2 regions of the Halioxenophilus sp. WMMB6 genome follow, and region 1 is predicted to be linked to the other one. Evidence: predicted binding sites of a transcription regulator. Region 1 holds the regulator's gene; the other holds the start of a gene.

What was found. Region 1 encodes FliA, which starts transcription of late flagellar genes. Its sites were predicted from a motif close to CTAAAGNTNNNNNNNNNNNNGCCGATA; they were not measured.
Region 2: SBL51_RS09875 (flagellar protein MotY) is a predicted target of FliA. The motif match lies at 10,913-10,939, and genes of this name have one in related genera.

What each region holds. Positions count from the first base shown of each region.
Region 1 covers NZ_JAWMQR010000005.1:247,742-259,930, reverse strand. Annotated here, with positions in the region: gene SBL51_RS14395 (chemotaxis protein CheW) at 1-965, opposite strand, end outside; gene SBL51_RS14390 (ParA family protein) at 969-1,781, opposite strand; gene motD (flagellar motor protein MotD) at 2,001-3,125, opposite strand; gene SBL51_RS14380 (flagellar motor protein) at 3,122-3,865, opposite strand; gene SBL51_RS14375 (chemotaxis response regulator protein-glutamate methylesterase) at 3,955-5,112, opposite strand; gene SBL51_RS14370 (chemotaxis protein CheA) at 5,329-7,704, opposite strand; gene SBL51_RS14365 (protein phosphatase CheZ) at 7,752-8,549, opposite strand; gene cheY (chemotaxis response regulator CheY) at 8,567-8,950, opposite strand; gene SBL51_RS14355 (RNA polymerase sigma factor FliA) at 9,397-10,119, opposite strand; gene SBL51_RS14350 (MinD/ParA family protein) at 10,146-10,973, opposite strand; gene flhF (flagellar biosynthesis protein FlhF) at 11,139-12,189, opposite strand, start outside.
Region 2 covers NZ_JAWMQR010000003.1:201,619-213,807, reverse strand. Annotated here, with positions in the region: gene SBL51_RS09920 (FecR domain-containing protein) at 203-1,588, shown strand; gene SBL51_RS09915 (CHASE2 domain-containing protein) at 1,578-4,190, shown strand; gene SBL51_RS09910 (OmpA family protein) at 4,389-5,534, shown strand; gene SBL51_RS09905 (mechanosensitive ion channel family protein) at 5,618-6,445, shown strand; gene bfr (bacterioferritin) at 6,574-7,053, opposite strand; gene SBL51_RS09895 ((2Fe-2S)-binding protein) at 7,587-7,796, opposite strand; gene SBL51_RS09890 (peroxiredoxin C) at 8,380-8,982, shown strand; gene rnt (ribonuclease T) at 9,026-9,685, opposite strand; gene pyrC (dihydroorotase) at 9,781-10,824, opposite strand; gene SBL51_RS09875 (flagellar protein MotY) at 11,041-12,027, shown strand.

The DNA.
Region 1 (12,189 bases):
AGCCAGGGCCGTTTGGTGCGCACCCCGCGCCAATTAACCGACTCGGGATCGAGCTGAATGGGCTGTTTCACCTCATCCACCGCCAACCCCCAAGGCAGACCATTAATGGTGATGAGGAATCGATAGTTCTCTCGAAACTCCGGCTGATAGCGTTCCGGCATCACAAACAGCGCCGTGTCCACACAGCGGATTTTTCCGTGTGCGGTGGGCAGCAACCCCATAAACCAATCCGATTGCCCAAACAGCGGCGTTAACTCATCGGAGATCTTTTGAATCTGACCCAGGCAGATCAGCGGTACCGCCAGGGTTAATTTGGAGACGGTAAAAAGCAGAACATCGAAACGATCCTGGGCCCAATCCGGCCGGCCATTGCGCCACTGGGGCAGCGCCGGCTGAGCAAGCTCAAACTCACTCTCCTGCGCCAATTCCGGTTCGGAGGATGGGGTTACCGGTTCAGGTTTGGCAACACCCACCTTAGCCGGTACAGAGACGATTGCCGGTTCGAGCGCAGCTTCGGTTTTAGCTTGGGGGATGGGCGCTTCGGGGATAGGCGCTTCAAAAATCGGGGGCGCCGCGACTGGCGCTGCTGGCTTACTGACACTGTTGCGCAGGTTCGAAACGTGTAACAACCGCTGTAACTGCTGCTTACGGCTCTCTTCCTCGGCCAACTCAGGTACTTGTGCCAGGTTATTGACGGCCGGATTGGCGCTGGGCGTAGGCTCCACAAACTCACTTACCCGGCTGGCTGCGGCTGCTGCCGCCATAGCGGGTCGGCTTGGCCCCGCAGTAGCGAGAGGAGTAGCGCCAGCGGCCGCGGTGGAGTGAGCGTTAGCGGCGGCTGTTGGTGAAGTTTTGGCCGCGGGCGGCGCTTCGACAGGCAGCTCATCCTCAGCCGACTCATCCAGCAACAAATCGTCGATGTAGGAGATCATCCAGTCATCGGTTGGCTTATTTAAATCAGCCAAGCTCTACACTCCGCTGGCTACCGCCCGGCTACTTTTCCGGTCGACAGCAGCCTGCTGAAACAGCTGTTTTAGCAACGAGCGATAGGCACTGGTGGCCCGGCCGTCGGGCTCAAACAGATGTGGCGGCACTCCGGCTTTACTGGCATCGCGCAGACGGGTATCGACCGGTATTTTGCCGGCCCAGGCGTGCTCAATGAACTGATTTTTAATGGCCCGCAGGCTCACCACCGAGGCGTGAGTACGGCGATCGAACATGGTCGGCACTATGGTGTAACCCAGCTCGCGCTTGCGCGAGCGGCCGAGCATCTGCAGGGTGTGAATCATCCGCTCCAACCCTTTAATCGCCAAAAATTCGGTCTGCACCGGAATCACCAGATGCTGGCAGGCGGCCAGGGCGTTGATCATCAGCACACCCAACAATGGTGGGCTGTCGATCACCACCAGATCAAAATCGTTGTTAAGCAACTCCACCGTGCGGCTCACCACCAGGCCCAGGCCATCTTTGCCAATGGCCTGCCGCTCCAGCGTGGCCAGAGCAGTAGAAGCCGGTAGAAAGCTAAGATTGTCGTACTTGGTGCTGCGAATAATCTTAAACACCTCAGCCCGAGTGAGATTTTTATTTAGCTCAAACAGTGTATAGGTGGAGGGTTTGCAGTAGTCGGCGTTTTCGCCAAAGTAGCTGGTTAACGAGCCATGGGGGTCGAGGTCCACCATCAATACGCGCAACCCCTGCTCGGCTGCCAGTCCGGCCAGGGCTACCGCCGTGGTGGTTTTACCAACACCACCCTTTTGATTGGCTACAGTCCAAACAAGCATAACTACCTCTGCACACTCTGTTCAAATATAGGGGTACGTACACTCTGGTTGCGTGGTGCGCGCTGCAACCGACGCTACCGCTCCCCTCTTAGTTTAGTCGAAGCTGTTAAAAGCGCTGTTAAAGGCGACTTTCAGGCGACGGATAATCCCGTAGTCAGCAACAGACCATTGCTTACCTTGTTGCAGGTTATCGGCCACAGCACAGAATTATTAAGCGCGTTACTCCGGACGGTTGCGCGGCAGTTGCGGATCATTGGTGTAGAGGATATTGCCATCCTCAAGATAGACCGGCTCCAGGGTCAAGGCATCATCCTGCCGGTTGTTGGGTGGCGCTGTAGCGCTGCGCTCAATCGGCTGGAGCTCGGCGGCATCACTCAGTGCGGAACGCAGGCTCGGATTGGTCGGTGCCCCTCCCAAGGCCACCAACTGGCTGTTTTTCTCCGTGGCAGAGAGTGAATCGTTAGTGAGAATCGACTGCTTCTGCTGCTGAAAAAAGCGGTAGGCCCGGTCCTGTTCCAACATCGCCTGGTATTTTGGCTTGGCGACTTTTACCACCACCCGCCGATTGTGCTCCCGGCCGGCGGCGGTACTGTTATCAGCAATCGGCTTGTATTGGCCATAACCGATGGCAGCCAGGCGCGCTGGCGCCACGCCACCTTCCTGCAGAATTTGCACCACCGTCGAGGCGCGCGCTGTGGACAACTCCCAATTGCTTGGATAGGCCGGAGTATTAATTGGCTGATTATCGGTAAAGCCCTCTACCTCGATGGCGTTGTCGTAGGGGGTGAGTATTTTCGCCAGCTGATCAAACACCGTCTCTGCGGCGTAGCTCGGTTCCGCACTACCTGGCCCGAACAGGAGCTTGGCGTTCATCTCTATCTCCAACCAGAGTTCATTCTGGTTGAGCACCATCTTCTGCTCAGATAAGAGGTTGGCAAAACGATTCTCCAGCGTCTGTTCAATATCGTTAAAGTGGGCTTCGGCATCGGCGTCCACGTCGGCACCGGCGGCCACTTCACTATTGGCACTGGGCAGGTCTGAGATTTCGGCGAAGGCACCATCGCCCGGCTGGGTTTTATCGGGGGTTACGGCTTGGGTATCAATGGGTGTGGTTTCGGTGGAGAGCGATGGATCGCCCACCTGTATCGGCGCCAGGCTTCGTTTGGGGTCGTGAAAAACATCGAGCAAGGCGTCCGATAATACTCGAAATTTATCCTCGTTCACCTGCGACACGGAATACATCACCACAAAAAAGGCAAACAGCAGGGTGATAAAATCCGCGTAGGAGACCAGCCAACGTTCGTGATTAATACTCAGCTGTGGTGGCCGCCGGGAGGAGATCATGGCGTTAAATACCCAGACAATTTAATTTGAATCAGTTTCGGGTTTTCGCCTTCGGCGATGGCAATCAGCCCGTCAATAATCAGCTCTTTAAATCTCGACTCATGGCCAACGCACTGCTTTAACTTATTGGCAATCGGCAACAGCAGCAGGTTGGCAAATGCAACGCCATAAATGGTGGCGACAAATGCAATCGCGATACCCGGCCCCAACTGGGCGGGATCGTTTAAATTCTTCATAACATGAATCAATCCGATCACCGCGCCGATAATACCGATGGTGGGCGCATAGCCGCCCATACTTTCATAAAACTGCACGGCTTGCAGATCCCACTGCTCTTTTTGCAGCAGATCATTTTCCATTACCCGCCGGATCTCTTCCGGTTCTGAGCCATCCACCAGCAGCAGTAACCCTTTTTGGGCAAAGGGGTTTTTCTCCCGCTCGGCCACATTCTCCAATCCCAGAATACCTTCGCGACGGGCAGCGTCCGCCCAATGCACAATTTTTTTGATGCCGGCATCGTAGTGGAAATGGGGCGGAGCAAACACCCAACTGAGTACATTAAAGGCGTGCTTCAGGCTGGCGATAGGGGTTTGCAGCATGGCAGCCCCCAAGGTGCCGCCGACCACGATCAAAGCCGCCGAGCCATTCATCAGCGAACCCCAGGAGCCGCCCTCCAGGAAATTGCCGCCAATGAGTGCGGCAAAGCCGATAATCACACCCAAAAAACTGAGTTTGTCCATTTGAACCTGCCAAAAGGCTGTTTATGCGCCGGTCAAGCGGCGCGAGTTGTTACTCGGTGCGATCAGGCTGTTGGCCACCCGCCAAGCCATCAACATCGAAAGGCTTGTCTGAGAGTGGGCGCGATATCGCAGAGCGCCAGAACCCGGTCTGTTAGATTGGCTCTGGCCACGGCCATGGGCATGCCGTAAATAACGCTGCTGGCCTGGTCCTGAGACCAGACGACGCCGCCAAACTCCTTCACCAGACGGCACCCCTGACAGCCATCGCTACCCATTCCGGTTAACACCATGGCCAACAAGTTGGATTGAAAGGCGTTGGCCGCCGAAGCAAAGGTGATATCCACCGAGGGCTTGTAATTTAATCGGTCATCACCGGCCAAAACTTTAATTCTATTTTTGTCTTTTGAGTCCAAAATCATCTGCTGGCCACCCGGCGCCAGGTAGGCCACCCCCGGTGCCAGCCGCATGCCATCCTCCGCCAGATGGACGCGAATATTGCACTGGCTGTTCAAACGCTCAGCAAAGGCGCGGGTAAAGTTTTCCGGCATGTGCTGAATCAGCAGAATCGGCACGGGAAAATTGGCCGGCAGAGACTTTAACGACTCCACCAGTGCCACCGGCCCGCCGGTGGAGGTGCCAATGGCCAGTAACTTAATGCGGCCGAGCAGCGAATCGACCGGCCGCTTATCGGCTACTGGCGCAGGCTGGTTGGACTCATAGCGTTGCTTATCGGCGGGCGTAATTGGAGCCGTGGTGGAGCGCACAACCGACACCGGCGCAGGTGAAGTGCTACGCAAGGTAGGCGCGCTGGTTTTACTGGCAGGCGCTACCGCAGCCACCGGCCGGCGACCCGGCTTGGCAATCGCCAGTAAACGCTCGTGCAGCTTCTGCTTTAGCTGGGGTGACTTGCGTGAAACTTCGGCAAAATTTTTCGGCAGAAAATCAACCGCCCCCGCCTCCAGCGCATCCAGTGTTATGCGCGCTCCTTCGTAGGTGAGCGACGACAGCATTAAAATCGGCACAGGCTTCGACGCCATAATCGCGCGCACCGCACTCACGCCATCCATCAGCGGCATCTCGTAATCCATGGTGATCACATCCGGATCTTTACTGCGCGCCATCTCCACCGCCTCGCGGCCATTGCTGGCCACGCCAATAACATGCAGATCCGGGTGATCTTCTATAATCTCGGCCAGACGGTGTTGAAAAAAGTTGGAGTCATCTACGACCAGTACATTTATGGGCATCTATGCCGAACCCTGCATTCGTTAGGTGGGTTGTCGTTATTGTCTTGAGCGGTGACTGATACGCGGGGTGTCGCTGGGCCGGTTCGAGCAGAGAGGGTAACCACCGTTAACGCCCTCTCGCCAAAACCAGGGTGTGTTGCTGATAACGGCGGCCGTTGCTCAGTTTTGCTTTGGAAACAAACCTGCTGTCGAATCAACGGAAAATTCAACAGTTCACTAGGCAGCATTTCCGGCATAACGTTTAAGCATAGAGGGCACGTCCAGAATCAGGGCAATGGTGCCATCACCCGTAATGGTTGCACCCGCCATACCGGGGGTACCGTGTAACATTTTGCCCAGCGGTTTAATAACCACCTCCTCCTGGCCGATTAACTGGTCGACCACAAAGCCAACCCGCTGAGTTCCCACAGAGACAATCACCACGTGACCCTGCTGAGGTGGCTGATAGGGGCACTTGGGTACCAGCCACTGTTTTAAATGAAATATCGGAATCGCTTTTTCGCGAATGGTAATGCACTCCTGGCCATCCACCACGTTGGTTTTGGTCAGATCCATATGGAAAATTTCGTCCACGTTGACCAGCGGCAGGGCAAAGGTTTGATCGGCCAGCATAATCATCAGCGTCGGCATGATGGCCAGAGTGAGCGGCACTTTAATATCAAAGCGCGTCCCCTCATTCAGCTGCGAGTGGATCTCAATAGTGCCATTGAGCTGGGTGATTTTGGTTTTCACCACATCCATGCCCACACCGCGGCCCGAAACATCGGAAATCTCTTTTTTGGTGGAGAATCCCGGGGCAAAAATCAGCGCAAACGCCTCCTGGTCGGAGAGCCGCCCGGCCGCGTCTTCATCCAGCACCCCTTTCTCCACCGCAATGGCGCGCAGCTTGTTGGCATCCATACCGCCGCCATCATCGGTGATGGACAACAGAATATGGTCGCCCTCCTGCTGGGCCGCCAGAACCACTTTACCCACACGCGGTTTGCCCTTGGCTTCGCGCGCGTCGGGCAGTTCAATGCCGTGGTCAACGGAGTTGCGCACCAGGTGCACCAGCGGATCGGCCAGGGCCTCCACCAGGTTTTTGTCGAGATCGGTCTCTTCACCGACCAACTCAAGATTAATCTCTTTTTTCAGGCTGCGTGCCAAGTCCCTGACTACACGGGGGAAGCGGCCAAACACCTTTTTAATAGGCTGCATGCGGGTTTTCATCACCGCGGATTGGAGATCCGCGGTGACCACATCCAGATTCGATACCGCCTTGGAGAGGGTTTCGTCACTGCGTTCATCACCCAGGCGCACCAGGCGATTACGCACCAGCACCAGCTCGCCCACCATATTCATGATGTCGTCCAGGCGCTGGGTATCGACGCGCACAGTGGCTTCCGCCGGTGGATTGACGTCTTTGGCCGAGAGACCGGCGGCAGGTGGTTTACTGCCGCCGTCACCACCATCGGCAACCGCCTTCAGCTGCGGTTTGGCCGCCGGCTTATTGGCCGCCGCTGGCACAGGTTTAGAGTTACTGCTGGCAACGGTGGCTACCGGCGTACCGCCCGCGACACCAGGCGCCTTACCCTTGCCGTGCAATTGATCAAGCAGGCTTTCAAATTCGTCTTCACTGATCAGATCTTCACCGCCCGCCGCAGCCGGGCTGGCAGCGCCAGGTTGAGCGGCGGCAGGTTTCACCGGCTCAGAATCGGCCTCGGCTTTACCCGGGCCCTTACCTACGCCGTGCAACTGATCCAGCAGTGCTTCAAATTCGTCTTCGGAGATAATCTCATCGTTGCCGCTGGCAATCGGCGCTGGCGATGGTTGTGGCGTAACGGCCGCCGGTGGCGGTGCCGAGGCGGGTTCACTGGCCGCGGGCTTGGCCGCGCCGGCACCTGGCCCCTTGCCTTTGCCGTGTAGCTGATCAAGCAGCGCCTCGAATTCATCTTCGCTGATTTCAGAGCTGTCACTCACGCTGCCGCTGGAGCCTGCGTCGTGACTGTTGTCAGAGGAGTCGGAGATAGCATCGAGCAGGCTTTCAAACTCCTGATCGGTGATGTCGTCGTGGGTTTCAGCCGAGTTTGTGGATGCGGTGTTAGAAGCGGTGTCGGTGTCGCCACCCATATCGAACAGGTCATCATCGCCAAACAGCACATCATCACCGCTGCTGTCCGCCCCGGTGTCTGTGGCTGGCGCCTCGCCGGTAGCGGCGACAAGATCCTCGCCAGCGACCAATCGACCGAGCATCTCAATCAAAGCCGGCTCGGCTGCAGTCGGCTCCTGACCGGCTTGAATATCCCGAAACTGACTGTTGACTGTGTCCAACGCCTGCAGCACGACATCCATCAGCTCAGCGGTTACCTGCCGCTTGCCGGTACGCAGGATATCAAACAGATTTTCAGTCACATGGCAGCAGTCCACCATGGCGTTGAGTTGCAAAAAACCGGCTCCACCCTTAACGGTGTGGAAGCCACGGAAAATTGCATTCAACAGATCTTTATCATCTGGTCGCTGTTCCAGCTCAACCAGCTGCTCGGAAAGTTGTTCGAGAATTTCACCTGCCTCGACTAAGAAGTCCTGCAGTATCTCATCGTCATCACCGAACATTCAGTGTTCCTCTAACCAAAACCGACCTATTAATTGTGATTGCGCTGTTAAAAACCGAGGCTCGAGAGCAGATCATCCACCTCGTCCTGGCTGGAGACCACATCCGCGCGTTTCTCAGCGTGAATTTGCGGGCCTTCGCCCGTGGCGTTGGCTTTTAACGGCTGCTTGGCACTGTTATCGGCAGCGGAAGGGAAACCTGCAATGTCCTCAACCTGGCCGGCAATTCGAACCAGATTGACCAGTTCACTTTCCACATCGGAGACCAAGCCAATCACTTTTTTCAGTACCTGGCCGGTTAGATCCTGGTAGCCCTGCTCCAGAATAATCTCCTGCAGATTTTGGCTGAGCTGCTCAGCTCCGCCACCGATGCGCTCCAGGAACTCATCCATGCGGTAGTAGAGTTGACGAAATTCGTCCGCGCCCATCTCACGCCGCTTTAAGCGGCTCCACTCTTTGCGCAGCTCCAGGGATTCCTGACTGATATCACTGGCAATGGGAGCCGAAGCTTCAACCTTGTCCATGGTTCTATCGGCCGCATCCTGGGTCACTTTTAATACGTATTGCAATCGGTCGGAGGCATCGGAGATGTGGGATTTTTCGGAGAGGCGGGCGTCGGCCGACTCTTCCGCATCGACATTGAAATTGACAATGGCGCTGTGCAGAGCGCGGGTCAGTCGGCCCACGCTGTTAAATATTAGGCTGTCGCGCGTTTGCGTGAGTCTGGCGATAACTTCATTGGCTTGTTGATAGTCATCGTTTTTCAGTTTTTCTACCAGGGTACTGGCGCAGGCCCGCAACTCATCGATCACCTGATCAGTACCAGCCTCTATTGGTTTTGATTCCATGGCGTTGTAACCCCGCTCTAGCCCACTCGCTCAAAGATTTTTTCGATTTTTTCCTTTAAGGCTTGAGCAGTAAACGGTTTTACAACGTAGCCATTCACGCCACTTTGTGCCGCTTCAATAATCTGATCACGTTTCGCTTCTGCGGTAACCATCAACACCGGCAGTGAACTTAAGCGTTCATCCGCACGCACCTGCCGCAGGAGTTCAATGCCGGTCATGCCGGGCATGTTCCAGTCGGTCACGAGAAAATCGAAGTCACCGTTTTTCAGCATGGGCAGTGCAGTTTGGCCGTCGTCGGCCTCCTGAGTATTGGTAAAACCCAGATCACGCAACAGGTTTTTAATGATCCGCCTCATGGTTGAAAAATCGTCAACAATGAGGATTTTCATATTTTTGTCCAATGTAACCTCCATAGGCCCAGGGATTGGGAACTGATTTAATAAATAGTCTAGTAGCAGTTTGTCGGGTATCCAGTTTTTAGGACGCTGATTTTGCCCAAACCCAAACTGCTGGCTAACCAGTCACACTCAACGCAGATTATCTGTGTATTTATTGCCAATAAGTGCCGGAGATGCTGACAGATTGATAGCGCATAACTGCACGATCAAATCGTGAAGGCGGGACCAGTTGGTAAGCCAACCGGCTGCTGATTCAAACCAAACATCAGTGACCCAGAGCGCTTGACCCTGGCCCTGAAGCAGTCCAATTCCCCCCTGCTCGCAGGCGCTTAGTTGCTGCCACGCACCGTCAGGCAGACACTGATCAAACCGCAGCTGGGTACGCGAGTGTCATTGCGTTAACCGATGTTCCATCAGTATAGACTAAGGTTTGCGGTTGCAATGGCGAGTTAGCCCTTCTCAGGGGCCCAATCCTGCAGACGGCCACGCAAGCGCAACGCCGCCTGGCTGTGTATCTGGCTGACCCGGGATTCACTCACGCCCAGAATCTGGCCAATCTCTTTCAGATTGAGCTCTTCATCGTAGTAAAGCGCCAATACCAGTTGCTCCCGCTCCGGCAGAGACTTTATCGCCTGGGCCAGCGACAACTTTAGGCTGTCCCGCTGAATTCCCTGGTATGGACTTTGGCAGGCAGAGATGCTGGTATCCTGGTCGATACGGCTATCGTCTTCGGCCACGGCCTCCTCGTAGCTGAACAGGCGGGTGCTGGTGCTGTCTTGCAGAATACTGTGGTACTCCTCCAGGGAGACCTCCAACTGCGCGGCTACCTCCTGGTCGGTGGCGTCGCGCCCGGTTTTCGACTCGACAATGGCAATTGCCTCCTGGACACGGCGGGCGTTGCGGTGTACCGAGCGCGGTGCCCAGTCGCCCCGGCGCATCTCATCGACAATGGCGCCGCGAATGCGAATCCCAGCATAGGTTTCAAAGCTGGCCCCCTTGCTGGCGTCATACTTCTGCGCCGCCTCCAGCAAACCGATCATGCCGGCCTGAATCAGATCTTCCACCTGCACACTGGCCGGCATACGCATCATCATGTGGTGAGCGATACGTTTCACCAGCGGCGCGTACTGTTCGATATCTATTTGTGGCGCCGGTAGCGCTTGATCGTACATAGCCAATCCATCAAAAACTGCCATAGTCACACTCTCATTTGCGTGCTGTGCAAGAGTCTCTCTACAAAGAATTCCAAATGTCCACGCGGCCCACTTGGCAGTGGCCACTCAACGACTTTCTGTGCGATGGAACGAATCGCTTGCGCCGCACGACTGCGGGGGGCATAGGTTAAGAGCGGGGTTTGCTTTTGTACGGCCTTGCGGACATTTTCGTCGAACGGAATCTGACCGATATACTGCAGGGTGACATCCAAAAAGCGATCGCAGACCATCTGCAATTTATTGAAAAGATTCTGCCCCTCGGTGAGCGTTCGCGTCATGTTGGCCACCACCCGAAAACGGGTCTGGTGATACTCGGTGCTAAGCAGTTTGATAAGGGCGTAGGCATCGGTAATGGAGGATGGCTCATCGCACACCACCACAACCACCTCGTGTGACGCCGTCACAAAGCTGACCACCGTATCGGAAATTCCCGCCGCGGTATCAATCACCAACACATCAAGCTGCTGATCCAGGCTACTAAACGCGTTGATCAGCGCAGCGTGCTGTTGTGCGTTCAATTGCGTCATCTGTTGCACACCCGAAGAGGCTGGCACCACTTTAATTCCGCCCGGGCCATCCACCAGCACGTCGCGCAGGTCACAGGCACCGCTCAGTACGTCTGCCAGATTGCGCGTCGATTTAATGCCGAGCAGAACATCGCAGTTGGCCAACCCTAGGTCGGCATCCAGCAATACAACGCGGCGCTGCATCTCCGCCAGGGCAATACTGATGTTTACCGATAAATTACTCTTGCCAACGCCACCCTTACCGCCGGTGACCGCCACCACTTGAACAGGCCTGCTGAGACTCATATCCACTCCAAACTGTGCGAAACCTGATCCCCGCGCGCTCGGTTACTCAGGCCCTGTAAATTAGTTATTCCTAAAAGTTTAGCCGCACCTTGGCAGTGTGCGACCGCAATCTCTACCAACGCCGCTGAAAAAGTAACCGTTTGCGAATCGTCAATTAGCACTGGCTTATGCACTCTGCCGCCGGGCACTAATGCCCGCCCCTACCCGACCAGGTTTGCGGCTCTGCTGTAACGCCGCCACCGAACGGCTGATCAGGTGGTGGGCCTTGGCTACGGCTATGTCGTCGGGGATATTCTGGCCGTCGGTGGTGTAGGCTACCGGCAGCTGACTGGCAACCACCGCATCCAGGGTTTCCCCCAGGCAGTCGGTCTCATCCAGCTTGGTGAGCACCAGGGCACGCACAGCCTGCTCGGCCACCGAATCCAGTAGATTGCGTTGAAAGCGGCTTTGCGCATTGCAGGCCAACACCAGTAACTTGCTCACACTCGGCAAGGCAAACAGCTGCTGCAGGAAGGGATCCTGCTGCATACCCTCGGCATTTACCCCCGGAGTATCAATCAACACCAGGCGGCAGTAATCGAGACTCGCCAGCGTCTGTGGCAGATCTTCCGCCCGCACCACGGTACGCAGCGGAATTTGCAGAATGTTGGCCAGGCTGCGCAGCTGTCCTTGAGAGCCCAAGCGCTCGTTGTCGAGGGTGACCAGTGCCACCGACTCGCGCCCCTCCGCTAAAACATAGCGGGTCGCCAGCTTGGCAATGGTTGTGGTTTTGCCGGCACCGGTGGGGCCAACAAACGCCAGCTGGCCACCGGATTTAATCAGATCGCAGTTGAGCGTTTTAATCTGGCTGCTCAAATAACTGATGGTGGTGCGCCAGGCGTTCTCCTGCTGCTTTTCCAGGGAAAGATCGCACTGCCGGTGAAATAGAGTACGGAATTGATTGCCAAAACCCATCAACTCCAGGCGACGGTCTGCGGCCAGCTGCGGTCCTTTCAAATTGGCGAATTGCGACTGTTGCAGTTGTAGCTCCAGTAACTCGCGCATGTCGCTGAGTTCGGTTTGCAGCAGATCGATCTGGCGCTGCTGGTGGGCCTCCTGGGCCATACTGTGAGTGCGGGCAAAGCGGTTATCCGGCTCGCTTGCGCTGGTTTCAGCCATTGGCGTATTGGGCTTGCTCACCAGCTCAATCGATTCGGCCACGGCCTGCGAAGCTGCG
Region 2 (12,189 bases), on a different contig from region 1:
GGCCGATTATTGTGGCACATCAGAAGGGCGCTCTTCTTACCTGTACGACGCTTTCCAATGTGTGGTAATTTGCCGGCGGTGGCTTAGTGTGTCGCCCATCATTTTTATTGCATCTTATTTTTTTGTCTCAACTCTCTTGCTTGCGTTTGATTAACAGGCTGCACCCGGGTTTGGGTGTTTGTCGTCCATTAAGGAGTATGGCGTGTTACAACGCTCGATTGCCATTTTCATGGTCTGTCTGGCATTCAGTTTATCCGCCCAGGCAGAAGAAGATTGGCTCTATTCCGTTCGTCCTGGCGATACGCTTTGGGATCTCTGCCTCACCTACACCGTTAAAAAAGATTGTTGGTTAAAGCTCGGTGATTACAACAATGTGATCTACCCACGCCGCTTGCCGCCCGGTTTGATTATTCACTTTCCCGTGAGTTGGTTACGTGAGGCGCCAACGCCGGTGCGCCTGGTCTTTTTTACCGGTGATGTCCGCTACCAATCCCAGCCCACAGAACCCTTTGTTGCGGTTACGGAGGGGGCAAGTTTTACCCTGGGGGCCACCATTAAAACCGGGCCCGAGAGCGTTGCCGGCTTGCAGTTTGGTGACGGCAGCCTTATGCGCCTGGAGCCCAATACCACCATCGTGCTCGACTCTATGTCGGTGGCCAACGCCGAAGGCCGGGTCGACACCCGAGTGCGTCTACCCACCGGTGCGGTACAGACCCGGGTACCGGAACGGGTGCCGAAAAGCCGTTTCCAGATCTCCACCCCGGCGGCTATCGCCGCAGTGCGTGGTACAGAATTTCGCGTCACGGCCAAACAGTCGGAGGCGGGTAATGAACTCATGCTGGGTGAGGTCTATGAAGGGGTGGTGGCGGTCACTGGTGACGCCGCCGAGAGCAGCGCCGACGTAGCCGCGGGTTTCGGTATAGCCGCCGCGGCCGGCCAGGAACTGCAAACGCCTACACCCTTACCACCGGCGCCGAAGTGGAAAAAGATCGCTGACAATCAGTTTCCGCCGTTAACCCTGGCCTGGCGGTCACTGGCCGATATTGATAATTACCGCCTGGAAATTCACCAACGGCAGGAGCAGGCTGATGCCCTGCTGGCGGTGGTCGATAGCCAAGAGTCCGGCTTTACGGATACCGGTTTTAAATTTATTGAGGGCTGCTATCAGCTTGTGGTGAGGGCTGTAAGCAGTGCCGGCCTTATTGGGCTGCCAAGTACCACGGAGGTCTGTATTAATGGCCAGTTGGCTACACCCGAGCGCGACCAGGCCACGCTAAAATTCGATGCCAACGCCGACCAACTGGCGCTTAATTGGCAGCCTGTACCATTGGCTGAGGGTTATCAACTGCAAATCAGTAACTCGCCGGAGTTTGATACGGTTGCCTACACCTTCACCACCCAACAGCCCGAGTACACCCTGGCTCTGGATGAGGGTGTAAAAACGGGTTTCTACTACCGCGTACAAGCGCTCTCCAGCCTGCGCACAGATAGCCAGTTTTCCGCTGTAACCAAAGCCTCGTCGGAGCCGGAGCCGCTGCTGGCGCTGAGCCTGTGGGCGATTGTTTGGGTGTTGGTGGGTGCGTTTTAACCGTATTTCGAGCATCACCTGGGAGCGGCTGTTACTGGCGCTGGCCATGGCCATACTGGCCGCCATGATTTCGCTAAAACGTTGGGGCTACTCGGTCGACCAGGCTCTTTACGATGCCGCCATTGCCCAGGTCAAACCGGCCATAGGGCCGGATATTTTAATTCTGGCCATCGATGAGCGCAGCCTGTTGGAGTTGGGGCGCTGGCCTTGGCCGCGCAGTGTGCACGCGCAGTTGGTGGATATTCTCAACGAGGCGGGCGTGAAGGCTATTGCCTTTGATATCGTCTTTGCCGAACCCGACCGGGCCAACCCCGACCACGACCATCGCTTTGCCGAGGCTATCTCGGCGATGGGGCGGGTTGCCCTTCTGGTACACATGGAGCAGACCTACTCCGGTGGCCAGATTTTGGAGGTGTTGCCCACCCCGGAGTTGGCTTCGGCCGCCGCTGCCCTCGGTCATGTACATATCGAATACGATGTCGATGGCGTTTGCCGGTCAGTCTTCCTGAAAGAGGGGCTGGGCGAGGCCTACTGGCCCCATTTAATGTATGCCTTGTGGCAGTTGAGTGACGCCACCCTGCCGGAGCAGATGCCCGGCTTGCAAGCTGAAAATCCATCGGCCGCATCGCCGTTTCTGATCGCCCGGGATTTTTATAACCTGATCCCCCTGGCCGGCCCCGCTGCCCGGGTGACTACTCTCTCTTACGTCGATGTGATTAGCGGCCGTATCCCGGAGCGAACACTACGCGACAAGATTGTCATTGTCGGAGCTACCGCCAAGGGCTTGGGTGACATAGTTGCCACGCCCGCTGGGCCTATGCCAGGTGTCGAGTTTAACTCTAATATTCTTAACAGCCTGCGCAATCGTGCCACCTTGGTGCCGGTTACCGCCGGTGTTCATCTGGTCGCCAGTGTGCTGTTGGTGTTTGGCCTGATTATGGCCGGCCTGCGCGCCACTCCCAGGCAGTATCTATTGTTAACACTGCTGGCGACGCTCTCTCTGCTGGCGGCTTCGGTGGCAACCCTGGTGGTGCTGCAGATCTGGTTTGCGCCATTGGCGGCGATTTTACCGATTCTGATTTTTTATCCGCTCTGGAGCTGGCGTCGGCTGGAGCAGGCGCTGCGTTTTTTACGGCGTGAATTGACTCGGGTTGAGCAGCAGGCGTCGCCGGCAGTACACAGCACGCTGGCGGAAATTACCCGGAAACTTACTTTTCTCGGCCAGCTGACCGGCATTGACGATTGGCAGCTGGTTGAAGCGAGCACCGACAAAACTCTGGCTGGGAGTCCAACTCTGTTAGCGAATCGCGATACACTGGCCGGCAAACTGGCGATGAGCTTGCACATCGACGACGAGCTGCGCTCCTGTCAACTGCTTTGGCGGGATGGGGGTGGGCGAACCGTTGATCAACAGCTGTGGCTATCGGCACTGGCCAACCTGGATGCGGCCACCCGTTCCCGTGCTCAGATCCAACCCGCCGAGCTGGTCACCGATACCATTGCCCGTTTGCGCGAAGCAAATCAAAAAGCCGAAGAGAATCGCGCGATAATCGATCAGTGCCTGGAAAATCTGCAGGATGCCGTGCTGGTGGCCAATCTGTTCGGTGAGATTCTGTTTGCCAATGCCCGGGCCAGAGCCAGTTTTACGGTACAAAGTAATCGCGGAGAGAGTTTAATGGGCTGCCTGGAACAGCTCTCAATTGAGGGTGGTTGGCCGGCGGTACTGAAAAAGCAGCTGCACAACAATGTCGAACTGTTCGCCGAGGTGCAGGCCAAGGGTGATCAAAAACAGTATTTTATGCAGCTCGCCCGGCTGCCATGGCTCTTCTCTCACAGCGAATCCCTGTTATTCAGTTTTACCGATATCACGGTCATCAAAGAGAGCGAGCGGGTGCGCACCGAGGCGCTGCATTTCCTGTCGCACGATCTGCGCTCGCCAGTGGTTTCCATTCTGGCATTAATCGAACACTATCGCGCAAAGTATGGCGAGCAGCCGGCGAGTCAGAGCGACTTTACCGAGATACTGGCCGAGATAGAACTCTACGCGCGCAAGAACCTCTCCTTTGCCGAGAGTTTTCTCCAACTGGCTCGAGCTGAGATGGTGGGGGATGCTAACTTCGATCTGTGCGATATGCACTCGGTGATCGACAACGCCCTGTTGATGGTACGGCAGCAGGCGCTGGCAAAATCGATCGAGGTCAATGTCGATCGCTCCATGGATGACATCTGGGTGTGGGGGGATGGCGAGTTGTTGGAGCGGCTGTTAATTAACCTGTTGTCTAACGCTATCAAATACAGTGACTCCAACACGCAAATCAGGCTGCTGGTGCAGCGTCGGCAGGATGAAGTGGATATCTCGGTTGTTGATCAGGGGGAGGGAATCAGCGCCGAGCAACTGACCAAAATTTTCGAGCGTTTTCATCGCGCGGGCAGTCGCCTGGAGATCAGTGGTGCGGGCTTGGGGTTGCACTTTGTCGATACGGTTTGCAACAAGCATGGTGGTCGAATTGCAGTGGAAAGTCGCTTGGGAGAGGGCTCCTGTTTTAAAGTTACCTTGCCTCTTTGCGACAATGAATTTGATCTGGAGGCGGCAGCGGAATAAATTATACCGCCCTCTATCAACAACCGGTGGGAAAACGGGAAGGCCTCACAAAAACCATTGCTATTTTTTTACCGGGTTTTACATAATTTTATCTATTACACAGTGTTACACTAGTGCCCGCTTGAAACTCGTCCACGAGTAAAACAAAGAATAAAGTCATTTCTTGGTAGAAGTGGCCCACTATTTAGGAGCGTAATCATGAGAAAATTTACCATCGCAACCCTAACCGCCATCGGTGCCTCCCTGGCCACTCTGCCAACCATGGCCGAGGAGCAGTATTCCGGAATTACATTAACCCCAGGTTTGGGTTACTACTTTTTTGATAATGATCGTAACCTGGAAGATGACGCGCTCTTCTCCATCGCCGTGGGCTACCAATTTAACAACCCCTGGGCATTTGAGCTGCTCTATCTGGAGGCCAACACCGAAGCGGATGGCTTTGGCAATTTTGACGTAGACCACGATCAACTGCGCCTGGATACCCTTTACCACTTCAACCGCAGTGGTAAGTGGCAACCCTACCTGGCTGGAGGTGTTGGTCGCGGCAATTTCGAAACCAGCTTCGCCGACAGTGACGAAACCATGCTCAATTTGGGGGGTGGCTTGAAATACTACTTTACCGACCGGGTTGCCCTGCGTTCTGATCTGCGGGCGATCTACGGTGATGAGGACGATACCTTTGATGCCGCGCTTACCTTTGGTTTGAATATTCTGTTGGGCGGTAAAAGCTCGTCGGTGAGCAAGCCCGCCAGCAAACCGGCACCGACTCCGGTGGCCAACACTCCCGCAGACAGCGATAAAGACGGTGTTGCCGATAGCGCCGATCAGTGTGCCGATACGCCTGCCGGTGTTGTGGTTGATGCGGTGGGCTGCCCGGTGGACAGCGACCGAGATGGTGTTGCCGATTACCAGGATCAGTGCCCAGACACCGCCAAGGGCGCCAAGGTCGACAGCAAAGGTTGTTATCTGGAGCTGCTCGAAGATCGCGAAGTAACGCTGAAAGTCCAATTCGCCAATAACTCGGACGAAGTGCCAGAGGCCTACATGGGTGAGGTGGAAAAGGTTGCGACCTTTATGCGTGAATACGTCAATACCAGTGTGGTGATTGAAGGTCACACCGATGACCGCGGAGCGGCCTCCTACAACCAGGCACTCTCTGAGCGTCGGGCAAAATCGGTGGCCAGTCTGTTGACCAGCCGCTTTGGCATTGCGGCCGAGCGAGTTTCCGCTGTCGGCTACGGTGAGGAGAAGCCTCTGGTGGACAACGACACTGCCGAGAACCGAGCCACTAACCGCCGGGTGGTTGCCGTGGTAAAAACCCAGGTGAAAACCATCGCTCAATAATTGCCCAATAAAAATCGTCACTAAGTAAAACAAAAATCGCCAGGGCTTGCCCTGGCACTTCCAAGCCCATTAGGAATTCAACTATGAACATTGAGGAAATAATCGAGTTTCTCACCACCAACGCGGTAAATTATGCGGCGGTCTATGGTGTGAAAATTATTTTGGCCATTGTTATCTTCTTTGTTGGTAAATGGCTGGTTAAAACTATTACCAATCTGCTGAAGAGGACGCTCACAGCCCGCAACCTGGATGCCACACTCACATCATTTATAACCAATATCATCTACTACCTGGCCATGGTGGTAGTCATCATCGCCGTGTTGGGGCAGGTGGGAATTCAGACGGCTTCTCTGGTAGCGGTTATCGGTGCCGCCGGCCTGGCTGTTGGCTTGGCCTTGCAGGGTTCACTCTCCAATTTTGCCGCCGGTGTTATGATCATTCTGTTTCGCCCTTGTCGGGTGGGTGATTTTGTCGAAGCTGGCGGTACCATGGGGTCGATCAAAGAGATCGGTATTTTTGCCACCACCATGCTCACCCCAGACAACAAAACCATTATTGTCCCGAACTCTTCTATCATGGGTGGCAATATCACCAACTTCTCCACTCAAAGTGAACGCCGGGTCGATTTGGTGATTGGTGTTAGCTACAACGCTGACATTAAGAAGGTGAAAGAGGTGCTGGCTGCGGTGGTTGCCGCCGATGAGCGGGTGGTGAAAGAGAAGGATGTCACCATTGGCTTGCTGGAGCTGGCCGATTCCTCTGTTAATTTCGTTGTTCGCCCTTGGGTGAAAACGGCCGATTACTGGCCTACCTACTTCGATCTGATGGAGAACATCAAATTGCGCTTGGATGCCGAAGGTATTGAAATTCCTTTCCCACAAATGGATGTGCACCTCTCCAAAGAGGGTTAATCATCGCTTTGATGGCAACAATAAAAAAGCCGCTTTAACTGAGCGGCTTTTTTATGGGTAGCGGTTTGATTGGGCATCTGAATGGGTAGATCCTGAGCAGACCGCGCCCGTTGATATTTGCGTGAGGTTTAGCTGCTGGCACCTTCCATCGCCGACTGCAGATAATTTTGCAGGCCGACTTTGTTGATTAATTCCAATTGTGTTTCCAGCCAATCGACATGATCCTCTTCATCCTCGAGAATATCCTCAAACAACTCACGTGAGACGTAGTCCTGCACTGATTCGCAATAGGCGATGGCTTCACGTAGATCGGGAATGGCAGTCATCTCCAGCTTAAGGTCGCACTCCAGCATCTCCTGAGTATTTTCGCCAATCATCAATTTGCCCAGATCCTGTACGTTGGGTATGCCCTCCAGAAACAGAATGCGTTCAATCAGGTGATCGGCATGTTTCATCTCATCGATGGATTCGTGGTACTCCTTGTCCGCCAGTGATTTTAATCCCCAGTCTTTGAACATGCGGGAGTGGAGGAAATACTGATTGATAGCAATTAACTCGTTGTAGAGTACTTTATTTAGGTACTCGATTACTTTTGCGTCACCTTTCATTGGATTTTCCTCTGATTGATAGGGCTGTATGAGGCGAATTATCGCTGATGTCTGCGGTGCTGATGTGGCTGTGCCGTCGCTTGGCGCACTTTAGTCTCTTCGCATAATAGTTGACTGTCAATCTAAGTTATTGATTTTGTGGGCTAATTTTTAATCTAAATTAGAATTTTTATTATCTGCTGTTGCGGTGTAATTACATTTGCAAAGCGCCAGGGAGTGAACCTAGCTTTGGGGAAGCGACTGGGGCCGGTGTGCGAAAGTTATTTCTGTGGTCAGATACCCACGTGGAACGCTAGGGTGGACTGTGCATTAACTGCCGTGCAGTACCACCCTTGTGGTTAACCAAGGCGCTTGCTGCAGTAGTTACTGGTGCGTACGGCTTCTGTGGCTAATGATGTCTGGACGGTTATCGGAGGAAATTGACTGGGGTAATACTAGCGTGGGTGAGCGGGCAGAGCAGTAGCTGGAGATTTATCCACCAATGACGCTTGTTGGCGGATGAGACGCGTCATTGGCTGAGGGGTTAGGTTTAGCTAGGCGGCGCTGTAGCAGGTGTCGTCGTCGATGATGGCAACCTGTTCGGCCAGTGCTTGCCGGACGATATCCCGGGTTTGCAGTGCGCACTTGCCGCATTGGGTCATGGCGCCCAGCTCGTTGCGGATAGCCCGCAGATTACCGCCGGTGGTGGCAACTGCCTGGCGGATCTGAGAATCGGTTATTCCTTTACAAATGCAAACGTACATACTCAAAACTCGCAAATTAGCACCTGAAGAGTCAGTAACGGCTTGGTTCACAGCCGACCCCGCTCTTTTTATTGGGTTTCAAGGGCGCACTTGCCGTGCCTGCCATGGTTTAGAGTCGCTGTTGCTCCCCAGGTTTTATTGAGAGGGGGCATGAAGCTGGCGCCCTAACCTTACCTGGCTTCCCAAACCTTGTTGAGAATTCTATCCAAACGATAATGGTTGTCAATAAGATTTGTGAATTAATGCGATTTGTTAGTAAAACTCAGTTACAGGAATAAGTTTGTCACCAGCCGGATGAGGGAGCTTGGATCTATATCAAACAAGTGTGGTTGGTAAATAACTATTTGATTTTAAAAGAGTTATTTTGATTGCTTAGACTATGGTAACCATATAAAAAATCTATAGGACTGCTCCAATAGAGGGTGTATGATAGCCCACTGCTATGGAATGGTGCCGGTACCATAAAAAAGCCTGCATTATGACTGTAGTCGGTTGTTTCAATAGCAGCTTCATTTCACGGTGGCTGTGCAGCCATAGAATCCACAAATTCACTTAAGCAATTACAGACCGAGGGAGAATTCTCATGGGCGTCTTAGTTGGTAAACCAGCTCCAGATTTTACCGCTCCAGCCGTTTTGGGTACTGGGGAAATCGTTGATGACTTTAATCTTTCTGCCACCATCAAAGGCAAGAAAGCTGTAGTATTCTTTTACCCACTGGACTTCACCTTCGTATGTCCTTCTGAGCTGTTGGCTCACAACAGCCGTTTGGCCGAATTCCAAAAACGCGGTGTAGAAGTAATCGGTGTTTCCATCGACAGCCACTGGACTCACAACGCCTGGCGTAACACCCCCGTTGAAAACGGCGGTATCGGCGCTGTTGGCTTCACTCTGGTAGCTGATATCACCCACGCTATCTGTCAAGCCTACGACGTTGAGTCTGCCGGTGGTGTTGCCTTCCGTGGCTCCTTCCTGATCGACGAAGACGGCTTGGTTCGTCACCAAGTGGTTAACGATCTGCCACTGGGCCGTAACGTTGACGAAATGCTGCGTATGGTTGATGCCCTGGCGTTCAACCAAGAGCACGGCGAAGTTTGTCCTGCCGGTTGGAAAGAGGGCGACGCAGGTATGAGCGCCAACCCAGAAGGTGTTGCTGCGTACCTGTCTGCCAACGCCAGCAAGCTGTAAGCTTCAAAGCGAGACAGAAAAAACCCGGCAATGCCGGGTTTTTTTATGCCTCGGATTCGGTATCCGGTTCGCTATTGGGTGGTGGCCAGCCGCCCAGGCTCTGCCAGCGGTTGACGATGTAGCAGAAGAGGTCGGCGGTTTTCTCAGCGTCGTAGGCGGCGGTGTGTGCCGAGCGGTTACAGAAGCTGATATTGGCCGCTAAACAGGCTTTGGCCAATACGGTTTGCCCCAGGGCCAGTCCCGCCAGGGTGGCGGTATCAAAGCAAGAGAAAGGGTGAAAGGGGTTGCGCTTGGCGTCCACCCGTTCCGCCACGGCATTGACAAAGCCGAGGTCAAAATGGGCATTGTGGCCGACGATCACGGCGCGGTTGCAGTCGTGGGCTTTCACAGCGCGGCGCACGGCTTTGAACAGCTCGGGGATGGCGATCATCTCCGGCTCGGCGGGCCGCTCCGGGTCTTCCAGATCGATGCCGGTAAAATCGAGCGCCGTTTGCTCCACGTTAGCCCCTTCAAAGGGTTCAATGTGGAATTGATGGGTCTCATCGCGGCGCAGCACTCCCTGGTCATCCATGGTGAGTGTGACGGCGGCGATCTCCAGCAGGGCATCGGTGGCGGAGTTAAAACCGCCGGTTTCCACATCCACGACCACGGGCAGAAAGCCGCGGAAGCGATTTTTCAGGTTCGAGGGTGGCGCTTCAGACAAAGTTTTCCCTTACTGGAAGGTTATCGGTTGAGGAAAAGCCAGGCCATGGTAGCACGCCAGGCCGGGCGAGGGGATTGCGATAGTGCGAAATCGGCCTAGCGCTTCTCCAGCACGCGCCACTGCAGGGTTTCACCCGCCGCCAGTGGTGTTAGTGGTTCACCGGGGGCGAGCTCCAGCGAGGCGGGCATCTGCCACGCGCTTTTTTGCAGGGTGATCTGCTGCTGGTTGCGCGGCAGCCCGTAAAAATCCGGCCCATAGAAACTGGCGAAGGCCTCCAGTTTGTCCAGGGCGTCTTCCCGTTCAAACACCTCGGCATAAAGTTCGATGGCGGCATGTGCCGTATAACAACCGGCGCAGCCACAGCTGGTCTCTTTGCGGGCGCGGGCGTGGGGTGCGGAGTCGGTGCCGAGGAAAAAGCGTGAGTCGCCGCCAGTTGCTGCTTTTATAAGTGCCTGCTGATGGCTGTTGCGTTTGAGGATTGGCAGGCAGTAGTAGTGCGGACGAATGCCACCCACCAGCATGTGGTTGCGGTTGTAGAGCAGGTGGTGGGCGGTGATAGTGGCGGCCATGTGGCTGCTCTGTTCGCTGACGAAGGCAACGGCATCGGCGGTGGTAATGTGCTCCAAGACAATTTTCAATGCGGGGAAATCTTGGCGCAGGCCGGTCAGTGTGCGGTCGATGAAGACCTTTTCCCGATCAAAAATATCGATCTCGGCATCGGTCACCTCTCCGTGCACTAACAGCAACATGGATGCTGACTGCATGGCATCAAGGGCTGGGTAGATCTTTTGAATGTTAGTGACGCCGGAGTCGGAATTGGTGGTAGCGCCCGCCGGGTAGAGTTTACAGGCAACCACGCCGGCGGCTTTGGCGGCGTGAATGGTCTCGGCGGTGGTGTTGTCGGTGAGGTAGAGCACCATCAGCGGCTCAAAGGGGAGGCCGGCGGGAATCTGGGCGGCTATCCGCTCTTTATAAGCGAGCGCGCTGTCGGCGTCGACCACCGGCGGCACCAGGTTCGGCATCACAATCGCACGGCCAAACTGCCGGGCCGCATCACCCACGGTGGTGGCCAGCGCTGCGCCGTCACGCAGGTGAATATGCCAGTCATCGGGTTGAGTGAGGGTGAGTGTTGCCGTCATGCGTTGGTCTCGTGCAAGTGGTTAGCCGTAAAGCCGCGCATGATAACACGTTCCCACCGGGCCAGCAGTGCTCTGCCCGCACTCCAAACTCAAGAAAATTCGCTTTCGGCCGACTACTATTGTGGTAATGGTATTTGCGCGCTGCCACTGGCGCAGAATTTCTCTGATGTGGCCGCTCAGAAACTCAATCCCCTTGGTTTGTTTAAGGTAACCGCGATGAATCTCACCTCTGCACGCTTCTTCTGGCTGCTGACGCTGGTGCCGGCCGCGTGCCTGTCGCCCGCTCGCAGTAGTTGGGCATTGCAGTTCAGCCCACGCCTGGAGAGTGCCGAGTGGTTGGTGCAGGGTTCGCAATTTGAGTGCCGCATATCCCAGCCCATTCCCGAGTTTGGCGAAGCGGTGTTCCAGCATTCGGCCGGGGAGAAGCTCCATTTTCAGTTGCTGGCCAGTACGCCACAGATGAAAGCGGGCAGGGCCGCACTCACTGTAACGACACCAGTCTGGAAACCCGGCGGCCGTATCCAACAACTTGGCTATGTCGATGTGGTGGAAGAGAAGGGTGCCATCAATGTTGATGAAAAAATGGCCAGCCGGCTGTTGCAGGAGCTCTATGACGGTAAGCAGGTGGAGTTTGCCCGGCGCGCCTGGTACGACGACAACAAGGTGGTGAAAGTTGGCCTCTCCAACATCAACTTTCGCGGTGCCTACGACAAATACGTTGGCTGTCTGGCCGAGCTGCTGCCGGTCAATTATGGCCAGATAGAGCGCACCTCGCTGCAGTTTAAAGCCGGTCAGGAGGAGCTGACTACCGGCGAAACCGAGTTGTTGGACGATATCATCACCTACTCCAAGGCCGACACCCAGGTGCGGAGCCTTTTTATTGATGGCCACTCCGACAGCGAAGGCCCACGCGCCGAAAATCTGGAGATCTCTAAACGCCGTGCCGAGAAGGTGATGCACTATCTGATCAACGGCGGCTTGGATCCTAGCGCCATTGTCACCCGCTGGCACGGTGAGCGTTATCCCGTCGCCAGCAATCGCACGGCCGATGGCCGGGCCCAGAATCGCCGGGTAACCGTGCGCCTTAGTAAAGAACCACCACCAGAGATCCCCGAGTTCGACAGCAATGAAGAGCCGGAGACCCTCGATACCCAAGCCATCCTCGATAGCCTCGGGCCGCCCGCTGCCACCGATACGCAGTAGTGGTTGCGGTTAAATAAGCGCCTGTTGTCAGCCACAGGCGCTTATTTTAGACATAGATGTCCGCTCCCTCGCGCCTAACCACTGGGCACAGTGGCAAATAATCGCTACAATGCGCGCCGCTTCTTACCAGGGGCTTAGGGCCCTATTTTTGGGAGTTGATCA